One region of the Algoriphagus sp. Y33 genome, then DNA from elsewhere that is predicted to be linked to it. Evidence: riboswitches for the same ligand, from Rfam matches in the RefSeq annotation. Region 1 holds a riboswitch; each other region holds the start of a gene.
What was found. A riboswitch is a leader RNA that binds a small molecule or an ion and turns the genes downstream of it on or off. The one in region 1 is predicted to bind thiamine pyrophosphate.

Region 1 (5,265 bases):
AAGCCCGTTTTGATGAGGGCTATTTCCGGTATAGCATCTTCTACTTCTTCGGTGATCAGGTGATACCCCGAAGGAAATGACGGCAAACGAAGTTTATGTTGGAAAAATTGAGTCATAAAACGAAGGTGGAAAGCAGACCATTCATTTACTATAGCATCGGTGGAAAGGAGAAGGGACTAATATTCACCACTTTTCCGTAGGATCTACAGAGCTAAGTAAAAGAAATGTCCTAAGACTTTATTTTATCTCTTCCGGAAAATCAAGTTGGGTCCATCACATTCACTCCAGCTGCCGGATATAGTCGTGGGATCCAATACTGCAAATGGCTCATAATTCTGCCCACAATAATGAATAAGGTTTCTCCCTGATTCTTCATTAAGCTTAAGGGATTCCTCGTCATAATTCAGCGAAATATAAGTTCTATCGCTTGTGGTATTATCCACTTCATAGGTTCCGGTCAAACGATGCGTTCCAATGTTTTTCACAAATGAACCGTTTTTCTCCAACCTATAGTTGTAAACCGTATCGGTTATTGGCATTAGTTGTGGATCAGCAACCCAAGCACTTTTATAGCCTATCAAAGTCCATTCCTGCGGCATTTTTGATACATCAGGGTTATCCGACTTTTCACATGCGAGAAAAACAAATGAAAGTAAAACGACAAATAAATACTTTTTCATAGCAATTAGGTTTGATAAGATTTATGGTTTAAGATTTTACTTTTTACGGGAGCTTACACTCCAGCCGCCGTCTACCCAAAACTCCAGATCTTACTCTCCTGACAAGAAAAAGGCAGCAAATAGACTAAATATAGATGACTTCATAAAATTTGGATTTATAGAAAAGACCAGCATATATATCCCTTACGAAACACCTCCTCAAAACGCTACAGATCAGATCTTTTCGATGAAATTTTCTAAGCTTCCAATCTCATCGATACTAATTCTCACTTTGTCTCCCACCTCGAGTGTAAAGTCATCCGGTACGATTCCCGTTCCTGTCATCAGAAAGCAGCCAATTGGAAAAGTATTCGCACGGAAAAGCCAATCCGCCAATTCCTGCGGTTTACGCTTCAGCTGGGTCAGGGCTGTTTCCCCTGAAAATGCCAAAACATCCTCTCTGAAAATCTCCAATCGGATGGTAGCCGTTTCTTCGATGGCTTTATCCGTGATAAAAAGACAGGGGCCAATCGCCGCACAACCTGCATAAACCTTCGCCTGAGGCAAATAGAGTGGGTTTTCCCCTTCTATGCTTCTACTACTCATATCATTCCCGCAGGTGTACCCCTGAATTTTTCCCGAGGGAGAAATCACCAAAGTCAGTTCCGGCTCGGGCACATCCCAGGTAGAGTCTTTTCGGATATTTACCGTAGTTCCGGGTGCCGATACCCGACTAGCAGTTGCTTTGAAAAACAACTCCGGTCTATCTGCATTATAGACTTTGTCATAGAAATCCGCTCCACCGGCATCTTGAGACTCTTCCATTCTAGCTGTTCGGCTACGGAAATAAGTCACCCCTGCCGCCCAAATTTCCTGGTTTCCCATCGGTGCCAAAATTCCCTTCGCAATCAATTCATAGCCTTCTTCCGGAGAAAGGGTTTTCCACGTTTTCGATTCCTTATTCAGGTAATCTTTTAGGTCTTCTCGAGCCAGTAGGGCATCCCAATTTATTTCCGGGCCGAAAAAAGCTTCAGTTCCATTAAGCAAAAGTGTGCCCGAAGGCAATTTGTAAATTTTCATAGGTTAATAGGGTTTGGTTAGAAATTTAGGAAAAAGAATCGAGAGAAACGTAAAAAAAGGAAAGGAAAGGCTTATTAACTAACCGGTGTCTTATGACTAGTCAAAAACGGATTTCCACTCCCCTGATTTGCTAAGCAACTTTTCACCACTACCTTTGCTATTAGATCATAGGGGGTGCCTTAACAAAACGGGCTGAGATCATACCCATACGACCTGATCCGGGTAATGCCGGCGAAGGGAAATGAACAAACGTTGCAAGCAGCAAAATCAAAAAATCTAGCCGGTTTCTGGATTTTGCCAATGCGGCAGGGTAAACAAAAAACGGCAAGCTTCCCTAAAGCTTTCCAATGTTTCACTCAATCTCCCGCAAGGGAATTATTACACATGAAAAAAGTATTTCTTGGACTGGCTTTATTCTTGGGCTCAATTTCAGCTTGGGCACAACAAAGCCTCAGCGGAACAGTGATGGACGCATCATCCGGCGAAGCATTAGTAGGAGCCTCAGTATGGGCAGAAAACCAGGGTAAAGGCAGTGTAACTGACGAAAATGGTCTTTTCACCATAAATAAATTGCAAGAAGGGAAACTAGAACTACGCGTTTCTTATATCGGGTACAGCACATTCAAGCAGACGCTGGAGGTGCCATTTTCCGGAAAACTTAACATACGATTAAACCCGACAGATCTGATGACGGAGGAATTTATCGTATCAGCTACCCGGGCATCCCAAAGTACTCCCACCACCTTTCAGGAGATAACTAAGGAAGAACTCGCCATAAGGAATCTTGGACAAGACATTCCAATGTTGCTTAATTTTACCCCTTCGGTAGTTACACATTCTGATGCCGGCGCAGGGATCGGTTACACAGGAATGCGAATTCGCGGTTCAGACCAAAGTCGGATCAACGTAACTGTAAACGGTATCCCCATGAATGATGCGGAATCCCATGGTGTGTTCTGGGTAAATATGCCTGACTTCGCCTCTTCTGTGGATAATCTCCAGATTCAGCGTGGGGTGGGAACCTCCACAAACGGTGCAGCTACTTTTGGTGCAAGTTTAAACTTCCAAACGGACACAAGACAGGATGATGCCTATGCACAAATTGACAATTCAGTTGGTTCCTTTAATTCGCGAAAACATACAGTTAAGGTAGGAACAGGGCTTTTGAACAATCGCTTTGCGGTGGATGCCCGCCTTTCAAAAATAGCCTCTGACGGATATGTAGACCGGGCTTCTTCAGACTTGAGTTCCTACTTCGTCTCCGCAGGATATTATGGAGAAAATCATGTCCTAAAGATGAATGTTTTCTCAGGAAAAGAAAAAACTTACCAAAGCTGGTATGGGCTACCAGAATCAAAACTTGAAGAGGACAGAACCTTCAATTACTACACTTACGAAAATGAGACCGACAATTATCAGCAGGATCACTACCAATTAATATACGCAGGTAAACTAGGCAGCAATTGGAAAGTAAATGGTGCGCTGCACTACACTTATGGTCGCGGATATTATGAGCAATATAGGGAAGATGATGACTTTTCCAGCTATAACCTGCCCGATGTCATCATCGGAGATTCTACGATCAGCAGCACAGATATTATCCGGAGGCGATGGTTGGACAATGACTTCTACGGTGCCGTTGCTTCTATTAACTATATCTCTGACAATGGAAAATGGGATGTAGCTTTAGGTGGTGGAGCCAACCGCTACGATGGGGATCACTTTGGAGAAATCATCTGGGCCAGAATCGCCGGAAATACTGACATCCGGGATCGCTATTATGACAACAATGCGGTCAAAGATGATCGAAACATCTACCTCAAAGCTACTCACGAAGTTTCTGCCGGTTTAAATCTCTTTGGAGACCTGCAGGTAAGAGGGATCGATTACTCCTTTGTGGGGGTGAATGACGATGGGAGAATTGTGGATGGAGAAGAAAAGTACACCTTTTTCAATCCCAAGTTGGGGATGAGTTATGAGAAAAATGACAAAACCTTGTATGCAAGCTATGCTGTGGCAAACCGTGAACCTACACGGGCTGACTTTACAGACAATCCAATTACCGAAGTCCCCAGAGCTGAACGGCTAAACAATGTAGAGGCTGGAATCAGAGCGCAAAGCGGCAAGTTCAATTACAATGCAAATTTCTATTACATGGACTATAAGGATCAGCTGATCCTTACCGGGCAGATCAATAATGTAGGTGCCTATATCCGGGAAAATGTACCTAATTCTTACCGTGCAGGAATAGAACTGGATGGTGCTTATAGACTTTCAAAGCGGTGGACTATTGGTGCTAATTTGGCTTTGAGCCAAAATAAGATCAAGGAATTTACTGAATACATAGATGATTACAGCACGGATGAGTTTACCCAGGAACAGATTTCTTACTCAGACACAGACATCGCCTTTTCTCCAAATGTGGTTTCCTCGGCAATAATCGAATTTAAACCGGTGAAAAATTTATCCCTGAACTGGATGAGCAAGTATGTAGGCAAACAGTTTCTGGACAATACCGGAAATGACAGCCGCGCATTGGATGCTTTCTTGACGAACGATTTCCGCGTGAGTTATTCGGTTCAACCGAGGTATTTCAAAAGTATTGAACTGAACCTGATGGTCAATAATATCTTCAATGAAATGTACGAGCCAAACGGCTATACTTTCAGTTATTTCGTGCCTGGTGAAAGCCAAAAGGAATTGGTGACAGAGAATTACTACTACCCGATGGCCGGCACCAACTTTATGTTGGGCTTGAGCCTAAAGTTCTAGAAGTAAAAAACCAAAAAGAAGCATGGACTCACTCAGAACGATTCTGAGTGAGTCCATGCTTTATTTATTTAGGTCAATCTAGGCGACATCCCATCTTTTTACTCATAGTCGGGAATGTTTTGACCTAGGATAATATCCCTGCGAATCGTAAGCATATCATGGACTTGGATTGGTTTCATAATACCGGATCCGCCTCTATTAGCCATTTTTCTCCTCATTTCAAGGGTCAAGATCGGATCATCCTCAAACACAAAGTCATCAAGATAATAAGCAGTTTTTCCCGGTTCCTTAATGGTGGCATGGATATGCTCAGGCTCATCTCTAGTCGGATATGCCCCTGGCCTAAACGTGAAAAAAGTATACTTCCCATCCTTATCTGTTTTCACCCATCCTCTAATAATACCATGACGCTTTGCCCAGCCTTTTTCATTTCCGCAGGTTTGATATTCTCCTTTCCTGTTGGTGTGATAGATATAGATAATCACATTGGCAGCAGGAGTTTTTCCGTCTTTATGAAATACGCTGCCGATTATTTCCAATTTCGGCTTATTTTCGAAATAAAGAGGGAGGGTATCTACAGGACTAAGCTTCTTATCTCCAAATTCAAAAATAGCTTCACAGCCTTCATAGCCCCCACCGACGAATCGGTCATTTTTAGAAGAGTTTGTTTGACTTTGGCAGGCATAACTAACTTGCAGGAGTAACATTAGAATGGCGATAGTGAGATTTTTCATGTGTTTATAATTGTTTTTCA
Region 2 (5,265 bases), 1.6 Mb from region 1:
ATAATGGGTCTTATGTAAAGTTTTACATAAAGCCCATAATCACCCGATTGGCAACTTGATGACTTCAGAACAGGACAAGCGACAGTTGTTCTCCTGATCTGGGCGGAACTGGCGGAACATCCATGACTAAACGATAGTGAAAGCCCTTATGAGGGACTGTTGGTTCAACCAAGGCATGGTCACCAATTAACGTTTCAAAATCCTGACCTTATCGGTTGGGGTTTTGCATTTCTACCAGAATCCGGGAAGGGATAAAATCACCATTTAATGCCTAGGCTTTCATGCTGCCTCCAAAAGTTAGCTACTATACGTTACTTTCTCAAAGTCTTAGAATCCGGGTTTAACATTCTCTCTTACTTCGCAACTAAACCCAAGTTTTCAACTGATAGGCGTTATCCCAAAAGTCAAACTCTAATCGGGTGGCTGTGACAAATGCTTCCATCATATCGTTTCTTGTTTTTTCCGTTGTACCGAGAGCTGCCTTGTCGCAGATAGTAATCGCTTTCATTACTGCTTGCGCAAATTCCTCCCCTCCATAGGTATCGATCCATTTTTGATAGGGATTGGTCGAGGAGGATTGATTCTCCAGAATGTAATCCCCAACTGCCTTGTAGATCCAAAAACACGGAAGAACGCTGGCCATACCTACTTCCACCGCATCAAAAGCAGCGGTGCTTTTTAAGAAATGAATGTAATGGTGACAGGCAGGCTGGGCTGCTACTTTGCCCTTGATCCCGAATTCATTAAAATAGGATTCGTGTAATGCCTTTTCTACAATAATCGCATTTTCGGCAAATCTGATGAAGGCAAGTGAATCACCAGTTTCATGGGAGCGTGCCCCTATCACTGCCAATGCCCTTCCAAAATGTTCCAGATAGTTTGAGTCCTGGGCAATGTAGAATTGGAATTTTTCTTCACCCAATGAGCCATCAATCAATTCCTGGATAAAGGGCATGTCCAGGATTCGCAGATAAATTGGCTGGATCTGCGTCCAGGCTGAATCAGACCATGTCATTTTTTATAAGTTTTTGAGGGTTGAAAAAGTGGTTGAGCGGACCGTTCCCCTTGCCGGTTACCACGTCTTTGCCGGCAAAGATGGCCTGATGAACATAGTTCTTTCCAAGTTGGATAGCTGTTGGTAAATCATTTCCCAGCGCTAAATAACCAGCGATGGCTGAGGATAAAGTACAACCCGAACCGTGCGTGTTGTTGGTTTTGAGTTTTTCATGTTCAAATGACTTCACACTGCCGTCCGCATCAAAAAACAGTGATGTGATTTTCGGGAGATTCAGGTGTCCGCCTTTGAGCAATATGGCATTGCTGCCCAGCTTCAATATCTTCTCACCTGCTAGGTACATGTCTTCTACCGTGTTTACATTCATTCCGGCCAATATCCCGGCTTCATCCATATTGGGAGTAATGAGTGTTGAAATGGGAAACAACTTTTCGACAATCACTGACTTTGTTTTCTCCTCAATCAATCTATGCCCACTCGTGGCCACCATGACAGGATCGAAAACCAGCGGTACCTTGGGGTATTTTGCCAGTATTTCAACAATCGTATCCACGAGCTCGCCCGTATGCACCATTCCTATTTTTATGGCCTGCGGGAAAATATCATCCAAGACGGCTTCCATCTGCTCCGCCACTGCCTCTATGGGAATGGGGAAAATAGACCGCACACCCTGGGTGTTTTGAACGGGTAAAGCTGTCAAAACAGAGGTAGCATAGCACCCCAGGGCAGAGATGGTCTTGATGTCAGCCTGAATACCCGCCCCTCCGCTTCCGTCAAATCCGGCAATCGCCAAAACAGAAGGATAACTGTATTTTTTCATAGTGAATTCATTAATATCCCCTTCAGTGAATAGGCAGCTTCCCGTGGGTCATCCGCAGCGCAGATCGCGGAGACCACGGCAATGGAGTCCGCTCCCGCATTCATTACTTCAGAGACGTTGCTTTGATTGAGTCCACCAATAGCAACAAGTGGTTTCGTAGTGAGTTTTCTGATGGTTTTCATTCCCTCAATGCCCCATTCTGTGATGGTGTCAATTTTCGTCGGGGTAGAGAATACCGGGCTCACCCCCAAATAGTCCGCGGCTGCGGTTTCTTTAGATTCCAATTGATTCATATACTCGATGGAGTATCCAAGACACTGACAATCTTTCCATATTTCCCGAATTACAGTTGGGGCTATATCCGAATTGCCTACATGTATCCCAAAAGCGTTGATTTTTTTCGCCACTGAGACGCTGTCATTAATGATGAGAGGGACATTATACTTATCGGTGATTTCTTTGACCTGCAAAGCTTTGGATGCATACTCTTCCGGGTTTAGTCCCTTTTCCCTATACTGTACGATGTCAACACCTCCCTGAATCGCCTGCCCAATCACATGCAAAAAGTCCTTTTTGCAAGCAGCCTCCGAGACGACCAAATACAGTTTATATGGGAATGGATTTCTATCCATTGTTTCTGATTTTCAAGACCGCGACAAATTCATCTTCTGTCAGGTGATACAACTTATCCAATAGGTTGGCCTGTAGGGTTCCCGGGCCTTTGCTTTGGTGGGCTGCCAATTCACCACTGATGCTGAACAGGGCGGTTGCTGCACAGACCGCTTCTTCCCTGTTTTCAATGACGGCGATAAATGCACCGATCACCGCAGTCGCAGAGCATCCTAAGCCGGTTACTTTTGTCATCAACCCATCACCATTACTGATGAAGGTCTGCCGGGAATTGCCCACGATGATGTCTGTTTCTCCCGATATGCAGATTATTGATCCATATTTTTGATGAACGTATTCCGCGGCGTGAATCGCTTCATCACTTTTGGCGGTGCTGTCAACCCCTTTGGTTGAGACTCGGTCAGCTTGGGCAAGTGCCATAATTTCAGAAGCATTTCCTCTTATTACCGTGGGGGAATAGGCCAAAAGTTGCATCAGAACCTCATTTCGATAAGGAGAAGCACCGGCACCAACAGGATCCAATACCCAAGGTTTGTTTAACTCATTGGCTTTTTGCGCGGCGAGAATCATGGACTTCACAAAATATTCATCCAATGTACCAATGTTGATGACCAGCGACTGACAGATATTTACCATGTCCTCAACTTCGGAATGGGCGTGAGACATAATAGGTGATGCTCCTACAGCCAATAAAGCATTGGCCGAATTATTCATGACCACGAAATTGGTGATATTGTGGACTAGGGGAGAGGTTTGCCGTACCTTCTGAATGTGTTTCCAGAGATTTTTTGCCATTGTTTTTTACTTTTGGAAAGTGAAAATGGCTAAAGGAATTCCTTTGGATAAAAAGAAAGACAGCATACCGGACGGTGCTTTGTCTGCTTTTCCCTACGCCGGTGTCAACCGGATCAGGTTCGAAGGGACTATCTCAATTCTTCTCAGAATACCCCTAAAGCCAGAGTAAATATACGTCTTATTATTATGGCAGCCAATCCTGTGGCCGATTAAAACCCGGGGAAAACAAACGGAACAGGGTCAAATAAAGATTGGTTTAGAAAGACTACAGCTGCCTATCTTGTCTCGGACATTCATGCATGGATAATTCCGATGTTCCATGGGGCATCGACGTTTTTTTATTTCCTTAGTAACAGGCCGAAAGCTACTATTCAACTCAATCCTCCCGATCTCCCTGACCCTTTCCCGATACAATTCCACCAGATCAAATTGAAGAAGATCCTTGTTTTCCAAGGAAGGGTGATGGACTGCCTCCTGAAAAGAAGGATGAGTTCCCGAAAACTGATCCTGTCTGACAATATGAAGAGGAAGAATTATCGAGTTCTGCGAATCATTTCGTTTAGTATAAATGCATGGGCCATTATCGTTCTTGGAATTTGTTGTTTATCTTTTAGGTAGGTATAAAAGTAGGGGATACTATGTGCTACAATGTCAATCAGAAAGGGGAGCAAATTGAGCTGGATTTAAGTATGGAATTCAATGCTAAGCCAAAAAAAGAAGGAGTATTGAGAAGATGGGATACCACCTGAACGGATTTGCCCATCCCCACCTGCTGGTGCTGGCAACCGACCCTTAATGTTGCTGATGCCAAGGCGTGGATTTCTCCGGATCTCAAGAAGGCGGACATTGAAAACCTGATGAAGCCTTTTGGGGCGAGTGGGATGGGTTTTCATACAGTGAGCCGCCTGCTTGCCTCCCGTACTGAGGACTCAAATGTACCCGAAGTCATTCTTAGGGAAGAATATGAGGAGCTTCCTGTTATGCCGTTGGCTGAATAGATTTCAACTGAACTTTTTTACCCCTGAATTCCTCACAAAGTTAGTCCTCTGGGCTCTGGGCGACCGTAAGCTTCCGGCATAAAGCCGCTTGCTTCGCTGCGCTTTTTATTCCTTTTCCTTCCGGTCTTTGTCGCCCAAGGCCTGATGGAGCTTCATAATTCATTGTTCCACAAAAACGAAAAAGATTATGGAGACTCAGGAAAGAAAAATTGATTTGTATGAAGTAGCTGAGATCAAGCTGGGCTACAGTGCCAAGGTAAAGTCATCCCAAAGACCTAGGGTAGCAAGTTCAAGACAGGTTCATGAAGTGTTTGCCAAAGTCTGGGATCAGGAAAGGATTGGCTTTGCTGAAGACTTCAAAGTAATGCTGCTGTCCAGAGCCAATAGGGTACTGGGAATAGTAACCATCAGCTCGGGAGGAACCGCAGGGACTGTGGTGGATGTAAAACTGGTTTTTGCAGCTGCAATCAAGGCTAATGCAAGCTCTGTAATACTGGCCCATAATCACCCGAGTGGAAACTTGATGCCTTCAGAACAGGATAAGAGATTAACTCAAAGAATTAAAGAAGCAGGCAGGATTTTAGATGTCCCTGTACTGGATCATCTGATTCTTGCTGAGGAAGGATTTTATTCCTTTGCTGATTATGGGGAGCTCGAGGGCTCTTCTTCTTTTTTTAGTTTCCATGAACTTTCCGTTTCGGAAAATCCATGGAAGCTATTCGTAGGTATTCATTATTGTAAAATCGCGATTGATTCCAGATTTCTATACATAGGTATTTCTACTAATGAGCATTTCATGATCCTCTAGCCTTTTGTATGTGATTTTTAGCCGTTGCAAATGGAATTTATACAATTCTATCATTCAGACTTTTTGAAATTTCAAATAAGCCAATAATAGGACTTATTATTTTTTCCATTCCTTCTTCCGCCAATTTAGCCTGATCCCGTCACACGAGGCAAGAGACTACGGCATAAAGCCGGCGCTCTTGCCTTTGCTGGTTTATTCC
Region 3 (5,265 bases), 1.3 Mb from region 1:
GGAGACGCAGGATTTAATTCAAACTCTTATACCAATTTTGCTTGACTGCCAAAAGACAAACCTACTTTACCCAACTCCGGGACAGCTCGATGAAGCTTTTCTACGACAGTTCTAAGATCAATCAACTTACACTTCCTCCTGAAGCACCGACAAAATATTCCCTGCAGGATCCTTAAACCAAGCGATAAATGGACCGCCACCTTCACGGCAGATTCCCTTATCATCGGTTTGGATAGGGTCTGAGTACTGTTCAAACTTTACCCCTTTCGCAATCAGCTCATCCACTGTCTGATCAATATCATCTACAGAGAAATTCAGCACAGTAAATGTAGCAGATGTATGATTGGCTTTGGGATAAATAATGACATTACCTCCACCGCTAAAGTGAAGAGAAAGAAACCCCATTTCATCTTCTGTCACATCCAAACCAAGAATATCCTGATAGAAAGATGTGGCTTTTGGAATATCATTTACGGAGTAACTGCTGAACACATTAGAATTTTGAAGCATGGCAAAGAGAGGTTATAAGTTCTGTATCAGATTCTAATGGTATAATTTGGCCATTTTTCAACAATCTTCCAATTTCTCGAACCATAGGATATCTCTACACAGGCCATAAACTTATCAAAAAAATATCCCTGACAACTTTTACTATGACCCTACTCCAAGTTGCGCTTTAGCTCCCTTAATATGGGTTTTATCTTGTGTTTCTACTGCAAAGAAGCCATAAGAAGCAATCCATGCTCTTCAGCTATTTTTTGAATATCCCTGATTGTCATTTTACTTTTACGGTTATCTGTAATGATGCCTGTATTCCTATCTTTTCGTTCTACCGGCTAGAAGGCTCCGCCAGATCCTGTAGGGAGGCAACGCCAAAATTGATTTATTTAAAATGACCTGGGAGACACAAACCACGGTACTGCTTCCGGAGAAGCAGCATCAAATACAATCAATGTCTAAAAATGAAAAACCACAACCCTCAAGCTCGGCCCCATCTACGGTAGGGTGAGTGCTCAGAATGGCAGCCACTGAGTCCTTACTACTGTAAACTTTGACCGAGAATTAATCAATGCCTACTATGACTGGACGCTGATAACTGTGACTGACCATTCCTGCCTACTTCTCTCCTCCTCCAAAACTCACCTTAAAGCTCGCTCCAAACAAGCCATACGTATCACCATAACCTGAGACTTGTCTTACCTGATAATTGTAAAAAGGCATAATCACGTAGTTCGCTCCTTTGGTCTCCAGAACACGAAGATTCAATCCGAAATTCAATGTGGCAAATGGATAGAATCTACCATTCTTGGGTTCAAGTGTAGCACTTTCCGTTACAGCCTGCTGCTTCAGGGTAACTGACGAAAAACCAGATGCATCACTATTATACACAGCCATCTGACGTTCTACAGTATTCTCTTGGCTGGCAGTTTCGTTTAAAGCATAGAAGTTTGAAAATCCGGCCTGAATGGATATGGAATTGCTTCTGGTCAGGGGATACTTGACAAATACAGGTAGCTCTACCTGCATCTGACGAACTTCCAGTTTCTCAGTTTGGGGGTATGTATTTCCAAATGCCATCACTGTACTTTCCTGCTTTGCATTTTGGTTGAGGTAGTTTAGTCCCAGTCCCGATCCAAGAGTAAACTTGCCGGGAAGATTGACATCCACCAGCATGCCCAATCCAATCGTGGAAGCCGTAGCCACTTGGTTATCGCTTTGGATTGCCCCGAAACCGGGAGATAAGCCCATACCCAGTCCAACTGTAGCTTTATCCTTTGGAATAACAGGAAAATCATTTTCAGCGACAAATCTTTCCTTCTCTAATTCTGGAGGAGCCAGAGGCATTATAGGTTTCACAGTTTCTTCTACTTCAACCACCGCCGGTGTCTTTTCTATGGGTTTCTCAATCAATGGCAGGAGTTCCTTTTCTTCCACTTTGGCAATCAGGGGAGGATTTTGAATGATTTCGCTTTTTGGAACCAGTCCTACCGGTTTTTCGGTAGAAAGCACCTGCAATTCCGGCAATGCATTTACCGTTTCCGTCTTAGCTGTTTTTTCTACTTCCTCTAGTGTAGGATCAGGAACAAAAGCCAAAGTTTTAGTATCAGCAGGAGCAGGTCGAGAGCTTTGATTTTTCTCAGCTTTAGTAATTGCTTTGGTATCAGAAGCACTTTCACTTGACTTTTGATCTACTTCCGTCCCGACAGGAGAATTTTCCGCAATAGCCTCTTTTTCAGTTATAGTAATTTCTTCTACCTCATTTTCAGAGGCATTCCCGATACTTTCTGCCATCTGAATTTCCCTATACTCAGGATGTTCATTTCCTGAGAAATCAACAGAATTCAATCCCACTGCCAAAAGTACCAGGGACGCAGCGACCCCGCTCGCCCAATAGGCAATAGTTTTACGTTTGCGCAATGCGCGTTTTTTCTGAAAAGCTTCCCATGCACCCAATTGGTAAGGCACAGAAGCCTCTGCTAACTTCTTTTTAAGGGAAGCAGCAATTTCTTTATCCAGCTTATCTTCCTTCATATTCTTTCAAGTGTAATGAGACTAATTTACGGAGCTGCGTCTTCGCCCGGGCGAGATAGACTCTTGATGAGCTTTCTGACAAGCTAAGCTTCTCGCCAATTTCCTTGTGGCTGTAGCCTTCAATTTCATAGAGATTGAAAACCATTTTATGATCCTCCTGTAACTGATTGATAAGATTGATAATATCCTGAAATGCCAGATCTTGAAGCGCACTCATTTCATGGAAAACCCCGGGATCCTCAGTCACATCGGTTTGATTCTGAAACTTCTTCTGCTTTCGGAAATAGTCTATAGCGGTATTTACGGTGATACGGCGAAGCCAAGCCTTCACAGACTGGAAATCATCAAATTTCTTAATAGACCCGAAAAACTTCATAAAGGAGTCGTTCGTGATTTCATCGGCCAGTGCTCTGTCCTTGGAATAGGACAGACTGATCCCCATGACATAGCCATAGTATTTTTTATAAAACACCTCTTCGTGCTTAGCTGATCGTCGTTTGCAACCTTCGATCAACTCCTGATCAGTCCAATTCAATTCAAACCTATTAATCTATGGTTTACGACTTCCATGTTGGAGTCGGAATTCTCACTAGTTAGTTATTCATGTTTCATCTCGTCATAAGCAACCTACTCAGGGCTTTTGCTTTACACCAGTCCCCCTCACATCTTTGTAATCTACCGGAATAGCCAAGTTAATACAATTGGTCATTGTCCCTTTTTGGTTCTGGTTATAGCCGGAATTTGCAGCAAAATTAGATGCTTCTGTCGAAAATCCCGAGTTGATTGAATCATTCTCTGATCCGGCTTCCATAGCGCTACCGGCAAATATCAAAATCAAGTAGATTCGAAGAAGTGTCTTCATAATGCTTTTTTACCCTGACGGATAGCTTATCCCATTCGCTACAGTAATAGGAAAAAAATTTTGAGTAACCGGTCGCTATGGACAAATAGACAGTTACAGTATTCAAAGATTGGTGATTAGTCTATAGTACGCCCTAAGCTATGGGTAATGAGGTGCGGAAAAACATACTGCAGAAAGTCCACGAAGCAACTGGGATATCCCATATTCCCCAACAAAAACCTGAACTAGAGATTCACAAAACATCCCTTCTTTTTTCCCACTCTCACAATTTATTTGTAGCTTGGGAAAACTTTAGGGGTGTCCTCACTGAATACAGTAAGGACTGAGATTATACCCTTTGAACCTGATGCAGTTAGTACTGCCGAAGGAAAAAGCTAAGTGATACACGTGCTGTGTCTCCCCTGAAGTATATAATTTTTACAGGATGGAGATAACATATAACAATCAGACTCAGGAGGTACAGGAAGAAACATCGGTTTCAGACTTTGTTTTTCGTCAGATAGGCGAAAAACAAAATGGTATTGCTGTGGCAATCAATGAAACCATTGTCCCCAAGACAGAGTGGGCGAAGACCTACTTAAAAGCAAACGATAATTTATTGATCATCAAAGCAACTCAAGGAGGGTAAGTTATGAGCAAAAAAGACAAATCACCCATGCAGGGCAGTATTTCAAAAGGACCTATAAGCGGCTCTAAAAAAGTGTATGTACCGGGAAAAATCCACGATATCAAAGTAGCGATGCGTGAAATTGCGGTCTCGCCCACGAAGTTGTTCAGCGGAGGAACAATGAAGAATCCACCGGTAACAGTATATGACGCAAGTGGACCCTATACGGATGAAAATGCGGTAATCGATATCAAAAAAGGTTTGCCGCGTATCCGAGAGCAGTGGATTCTTGACCGCGGGGATGTGGAGCGTCTGGAATCCTCCACTTCAGATTACGGACAGGAACGATTGAACGACAGTTCGCTGGAACATTTGCGTTTTGAGCATATTGCAAAACCTCTGCGGGCGAAAAACGGTGCAAATGTGTCACAGTTGCACTATGCCAAAAAAGGAATTATCACACCTGAAATGGAATATATTGCCATTCGCGAAAATCAACGGATAGAAGATTTGAAAGCGCAATGGAACGGCGAATACGATACAATGTGCGCGCAGCATATAGGCGAAAGTTTCGCTGCGAATACTCCTAAAAATCTCATTACACCTGAATTCGTACGCGATGAAATAGCAGAGGGAAGAGCCATTATCCCAAATAACATCAACCACCCGGAAAGTGAGCCCATGATTATAGGACGTAATTTCTTGGTGAAAGTAAATGCAAATATCGGTAACAGTGCCGTGACTTCATCTATTGAAGAAGAAGTAGAGAAGGCCGTGTGGGCTTGCCGCTGGGGAGCGGACACTATTATGGATTTGTCTACCGGGGACAACATTCATGAGACAAGAGAATGGATTATCCGCAACTCACCCGTTCCGATAGGAACTGTTCCGATTTATCAGGCACTTGAAAAAGTAAAAGGTAAAGCAGAAGACCTGACATGGGAAATTTTCAGAGATACGTTGATCGAACAAGCCGAGCAAGGCGTATCGTATTTCACCATTCATGCGGGTGTGCTTTTGCGATACATCCCATTGACGGCCAAGCGAATGACGGGAATCGTCTCCCGTGGCGGTTCGATTATGGCAAAATGGTGTCTTTCACATCACAAAGAAAATTTCCTTTACACGCATTTCGAGGACATTTGTGAAATCATGAAGGCATACGATGTGGCTTTCTCTCTTGGAGATGGTCTGCGTCCGGGCTCGATCGCCGATGCAAACGATGCGGCACAATTTGCCGAGTTGGAAACATTGGGCGAACTGA
Region 4 (5,265 bases), 2.8 Mb from region 1:
CCTATTTGGTCTTTGGAATTATGCCCAATAAATTAAAATTTAACCAATGAATTCAAAAAGAGTAGTTATTACGGGCTTGGGGGCACTTTCTGCTCTTGGCAATGATGTGAAGACCAACTGGAGAAATGCTAAGGAAAGCGTAAGCGGTGCGGGTGCAATCACCTATTTTAATGCTGAAAAATTCAAAACCCGATTTGCCAGCGAAATCAAAAATTTTGATCCTACGCTGAAACTCGACAGAAATGAGATCAAACGCGCTGATCTCTATACTCAATATGGCCTGTATGCAGCTTCCGAAGCAATGGAAGATTCCGGTTTGGATGTTTCCCAATTGGCTTCACCGTTTGATGCAGGTGTGATCTGGGGCACAAGCCAAGGCGGTATGAATACGTTTGAAAAAGAGATGAAAGAGTTTGTGGAAAATGATTTAAGCCCACGATTCAATCCTTTTTTCATTCCTAAGTATCTGGTGAATATGGCTTCAGGAGTGATTTCCATGAAGTACGGCTTTATGGGAATCAATTATACTCCTGTGACAGCCTGTGCATCTTCCAACAGTGCGATCATGGATGCTTTCAATTACATCAAGTGGGGCAAAGCCAAAGTGATTATCACGGGTGGTTCGGATGCTCCGATTACGGAAGCTTCTATGGGAGGATTTAATGCGCTGAAAGCACTTTCTACACGAAATGAAAATCCTACACTGGCCTCAAGACCATTTGATGCAGATAGAGATGGTTTTGTGATGGGAGAAGGTGCTGCTGCTTTGATCTTGGAGGAATATGAGCATGCAAAGAAACGCGGCGCAAAGATCTATGGAGAAGTAGTGGGGGCAGCCATGACAGCCGATGCTTATCATTTGACGGCCACTCACCCGGAAGGTGAGGGAGCCTATACCTGCATGAAGTTTGCCTTGGAAGAAGCTGGCTTGAGTATACAGGATGTGGACTACCTTAATGCCCATGCTACTTCTACTCCGACAGGCGACTTGAGTGAAATCAAGGCTGTGTCAAGACTGCTGAATGGCACCTACGATAAACTGCATATTTCCTCTACTAAATCCATGACAGGGCATTTGCTGGGAGCTGCGGGAGCAATAGAAGCTATCTTCTGCGTCAAGGCAATCAATGAAGGCGTAGTGCCGGCAACTATCAATACAGAAAATTTAGATCCGGCAATTCCTACGGGAATTCAGATAGTGACCAAGAATGTTGTCGAGAAAAAAATAAAAGTTGCCTTGAGCAATACCTTTGGTTTCGGAGGGCATAATGCGACAGTGATTTTCAAAGAGTTTGTCTAACCTTTGGGGTTTAGACCCCAAAGGTTTTGTTTTTCACCACACCTCCTTAGAAACTGCATAGAAACATACAAGGAGATTTTTGAAAAGTGTGTTTGCTTATCTAAAACGGAAATATCAGCAGGACATGCTGACCGACTGTATTAAAATCCCGCCAGACCCGATTCAGTTCGGTATGGGTTTTGGCAGCTTCCAAACCTGAGAAGGGGTAGAGCCGTCCAGTAATTTTACGGCATTTTTGGGTAAGTATTCTGCTTACTTCGCTAATTTTCTTCAATCTAGAATCTGATATTTTTCCTTTTTTTTCCAGTTCACCCCATGAAGCATTGACTTGATGATAAAACTCATCCCGAAGATTTTGAAGTTTTTCCTCTTGCTTTCCCAGTAGTTTAAGGAAGTACTCAAGATGCTTTTTATCATAGCTTCTGTACTCATGCCTTCTCCAAAACGACTGCTCTATCAATTCCTTTAAGTGAAGAGAAATACCCAAAATATTCGCTGCAAGCGTAGCTTCGGCAAACTGAAGAAAGGGGTATTGGTAAACGGAAGCAGTCAATTGAGCTTTTTCCGGAAGAATTTCAAAGCAACGGTTTAGTGGAACTTCAACGTCATCGCATCGAAAAGCATGGCTTCCTGTAGCTACCATTCCCATGTAATTCCAACCGTCAAGAATAGTTACATCTTTTCTGTCGAGGACAAAAGCTTTGATCACCGGCTTTCCTTTTCCATCCAACAGTGCCTTCCCATCTTCCAATATCCCGCAATTGGCAGTGAGATGTGTAGCATGCAAGGCTCCCGATGCATAGGTCCAACTTCCGGAAATGATGTACTTTTCATCCACCAAATTGGCTTTTCCTCCTACAAATCCACTTCCTGCCAAGCAGAGTTTTTCGTCGGGGAAAATATCATTACGAAGTGACTCATCCATAAAGCCGACAAACCAGGCTGCACCTGCACAGAGCGTCACTGTCCATCCCAGACTCCCGTCCAGCTTTGCCAGTTTTTCCTCAATTTCCAAGGCTTCAGGCAGGGTACAACCCAGTCCTCCCAAGTCCTTTGGCACAAAAATCTTAAACCATTTTTCGGAATAAATCTCAGCCAGCCATTCCTCGGGAAGGTATCCAAGTTCTTCTGCTTTGGTAGCGAGTTCGTGGCTAAACAGTTTTGACTTTTCCATGGGCGTGGTCTAGTTCTTTTTTCCAATCGAAATAACCCAAAATGGCTATGACGAAAAGGAAAATGGTGAGAAATGAGATTAGAATCAGTTGCTTGTGAAAGAGCAAAGGAATGGCTACGATATTTGACACATTCAGCCATATCCAGTTTTCCAACTTTCTTTTTGCCAGAAGCCACATCCCTGCCCAGGCAGTAGAGGATACAAAAGCATCGATCACAGGCACATCGGAGTCGGTAAAATTGGTAAGCATAAAATAGAGAAATACCCAGCCGCCGAGGGCGATTGCCCAGGTGATTTTCTGCTCAGTAACTGTACTTCTTGAGATTTGCGAGGCCCCGGAATTCGATCTGTTTTTCCACATGGCCCAGCCATAAATACTCATTATTAGGTAATAAGCATTGAGCAGGGTTTCGGCGTAGAGCTTGGCATCCACAAGCAAGAAGCCCGAACACGAGATTCCGATGATGCCCGCGGGATAGAGCAACACATTGTTTTTGCGGGCGAGCAGCACTGAGGTGACTCCAAAACCCACAGCGAACCATTCCAGTACACTCGTGGATTTGATCTGCTCAGCGAGCAGACTCATGTCAATATACAATAGCATTTGAATAACGTTTTTGGATTATTCAAAAAAGGGAGAACAGTAATCTAGTCCCTACGCCGGCATTACCCGGATCAGGTGCTCAGTGATCGCTCACCGATGGGTATGATCTCAGCCCGAAATATTAGGGCACCCCTTAATTGATGATACTAAGATAGGGATTTATACATGATTTCGCTCTACGAGCCGGACTATCTAAGTTCGCTTCGCATAAAGAGGAATTTCCAAAACCTAAGGAATTATGGAAAATAACCAAGCAGGGAGCTAAAGTTGTAGCAAAGCACCGGGAAGCTTTATTGATGGATTGGGGCAAAAGATGCGAGTGGCTGAAATAGGATGATAAATCCTAGACCGATACCGTTATATCAGCTTTAGATAAATCAAATTCTGATTTCATTCCAATTAAGGTATGCATTATTTTAAATAGAAAGGCCTATTCCCATAGCAGGGAATAGGCCTTTATCATTTTATAAGTACTACGTACTTAATTACTTACTGCCACCATATTCTTGGTTTTGTTCTATCAGCGTATTATCCAATTCCAAAAGTGGAATTGGGAGAATTTCATGCTTTCCTGCCACAAAGCCTTTGCTTGCAAGTGCTTCTGCTGCTTTTCCATTTCGGACTAGGTCAAACCATCTATGACCTTCTCCTGCGAGTTCCAGACGTCTTTCTTCCAAAATTGTATGTATGGAAACGGGGATAGTTCCCAAGCCGACTCTAGCCCGAACGGCATCTAGCAGAGCCTGTGCACGGCCTGTATTTCCACCGCCTCTTACGAGTGCTTCAGCTTCCAAAAGATAGGAATCTGCAAGACGGATTTCATAGATATTTTGACGGAAGTTCAGTTCCATCACTCCGCCTCCCGTGGATCTGTCTTTCTGACGTCCTGCAAATTTCTCTAAGAAATAGCCGGTATTGTTGTAGCCTTTTTCATAAGTTACAGCTCCCGCTTTTTCCAAGCTATCCAAATCCGCAATGGTCGCTGATTTACGCGGATCGTTTTTCATCACTTGATACAAATCCGGAGTAACAGTCAAAAAGCTCCAGCCGGAAACATAATCAGGTGCAGTATCTGCGATTGGATTGTAACCCCGTGGACCTACCATGATGTTCAAAAGATTCCCTTCTGTACATCCCACGCATCCCCAATCACCATTTGATGTATTCGTAAAGGATACTTCGAAAATTGACTCCGAATTGAATTTATTATCAACTTCAAATAGATCGGAGAACTTGTCCAGTAATTTGTATCCATACTGGCTGGTACCACCGGGAGTTCCGTTTACCATTTCAAATTGCTCCGCTGCCAGCGCAAATTTTTCCTGCTGCAAATAGACCTTTCCCAAGACTGCACGTGCCATTCCTTCAGTAGCTCTTCCCGCTTCGGTTTCCGGATTGAGCTGGACAGGAAGGTTGGGAAGTGCTTCCAAAATATCCGCTTCTATCTGTGCATATACTTCAGAAGGATCTGCCTGTACCACATCGAACATTTCGGACGTAGAGATAGGCTCTGTGAAAAGCGGTACGTTTTCAAACAAGCGCACCAAATCGAAGTAGAAGTATGCCCTAAGGAATGTGGCTTCTGCATGATAGCGGGCTTTTAACGACTCATCCATAGGCACTTCAGGAAGCTTTTGTATAAGTACATTTGCACGAAAAACACCTGAAAAGCCCTTACTCCAAAGATCTCCTTGGGGACCGTTTGCAGGATCCAGTGTGTAATTGGACCATACTTGGATAGAAGTAACATCATTTGGGCCTCCACCGCCTGCAAAATGATCATCTGATGCAGCATTAAGAGCAGTCAGTTTGGTTACGTATCCTCCCCCTTGCATTCCGACTACGTCATATACGGCAACCAACCCATTGAATGCTTCTTCTTGGTTCTGATAATAGTTGGATTCCAAATCTGTGCCTCTAGGCTTGATTTCAAGAAAATCATCAGAGCAGGAACTCAATGTCAATGCCGTCAAAGCGATGGCAACGAGATTTTTTTTATGTTTTAACATGATTAGAGTCAATTTTGATTAAAAACCTACATTTACACCGACCATAAACGAGCGGGCTTGTGGATAAATACCACGGTCAATGCTCATGACCCCACCGCCGATTTCGGGATCATACCCTGTGTATTTGGTGAGCGTGAGCAAGTTTTCGCTCATCACATATACTCTGGCCTTTTTCATG

Region 2: it holds a riboswitch for thiamine pyrophosphate, as region 1 does, so the genes downstream of both, thiM (hydroxyethylthiazole kinase) here and ID165_RS21440 (TonB-dependent receptor) in region 1, are expected to answer to the same signal.
Region 3: it holds a riboswitch for thiamine pyrophosphate, as region 1 does, so the genes downstream of both, thiS (sulfur carrier protein ThiS) here and ID165_RS21440 (TonB-dependent receptor) in region 1, are expected to answer to the same signal.
Region 4: it holds a riboswitch for thiamine pyrophosphate, as region 1 does, so the genes downstream of both, pnuC (nicotinamide riboside transporter PnuC) here and ID165_RS21440 (TonB-dependent receptor) in region 1, are expected to answer to the same signal.

What each region holds. Positions count from the first base shown of each region.
Region 1 covers NZ_CP061947.1:5,232,864-5,238,128, reverse strand. The annotation lists gene ID165_RS21455 (secondary thiamine-phosphate synthase enzyme YjbQ) at 1-116, opposite strand, end outside; gene ID165_RS21450 (hypothetical protein) at 243-680, opposite strand; gene ID165_RS21445 (fumarylacetoacetate hydrolase family protein) at 894-1,739, opposite strand; TPP riboswitch at 1,900-1,996, shown strand; gene ID165_RS21440 (TonB-dependent receptor) at 2,124-4,511, shown strand; gene ID165_RS21435 (intradiol ring-cleavage dioxygenase) at 4,610-5,245, opposite strand.
Region 2 covers NZ_CP061947.1:3,624,500-3,629,764, reverse strand. The annotation lists gene ID165_RS14580 (TenA family protein) at 365-1,015, opposite strand; gene thiD (bifunctional hydroxymethylpyrimidine kinase/phosphomethylpyrimidine kinase) at 1,002-1,835, opposite strand; gene thiE (thiamine phosphate synthase) at 1,832-2,467, opposite strand; gene thiM (hydroxyethylthiazole kinase) at 2,460-3,260, opposite strand; TPP riboswitch at 3,334-3,426, opposite strand; gene ID165_RS14560 (hypothetical protein) at 4,118-4,258, shown strand; gene ID165_RS14555 (RadC family protein) at 4,446-5,066, shown strand.
Region 3 covers NZ_CP061947.1:3,885,021-3,890,285, forward strand. The annotation lists gene ID165_RS15575 (hypothetical protein) at 1-115, shown strand, start outside; gene ID165_RS15580 (VOC family protein) at 127-510, opposite strand; gene ID165_RS15585 (outer membrane beta-barrel protein) at 1,117-2,532, opposite strand; gene ID165_RS15590 (RNA polymerase sigma factor) at 2,519-3,067, opposite strand; gene ID165_RS15595 (hypothetical protein) at 3,164-3,394, opposite strand; TPP riboswitch at 3,678-3,781, shown strand; gene thiS (sulfur carrier protein ThiS) at 3,819-4,022, shown strand; gene thiC (phosphomethylpyrimidine synthase ThiC) at 4,026-5,265, shown strand, end outside.
Region 4 covers NZ_CP061947.1:1,674,848-1,680,112, forward strand. The annotation lists gene fabF (beta-ketoacyl-ACP synthase II) at 47-1,300, shown strand; gene ID165_RS06735 (acyl-CoA dehydrogenase) at 1,401-2,474, opposite strand; gene pnuC (nicotinamide riboside transporter PnuC) at 2,452-3,078, opposite strand; TPP riboswitch at 3,109-3,222, opposite strand; gene ID165_RS06745 (RagB/SusD family nutrient uptake outer membrane protein) at 3,564-5,087, opposite strand; gene ID165_RS06750 (TonB-dependent receptor) at 5,106-5,265, opposite strand, start outside.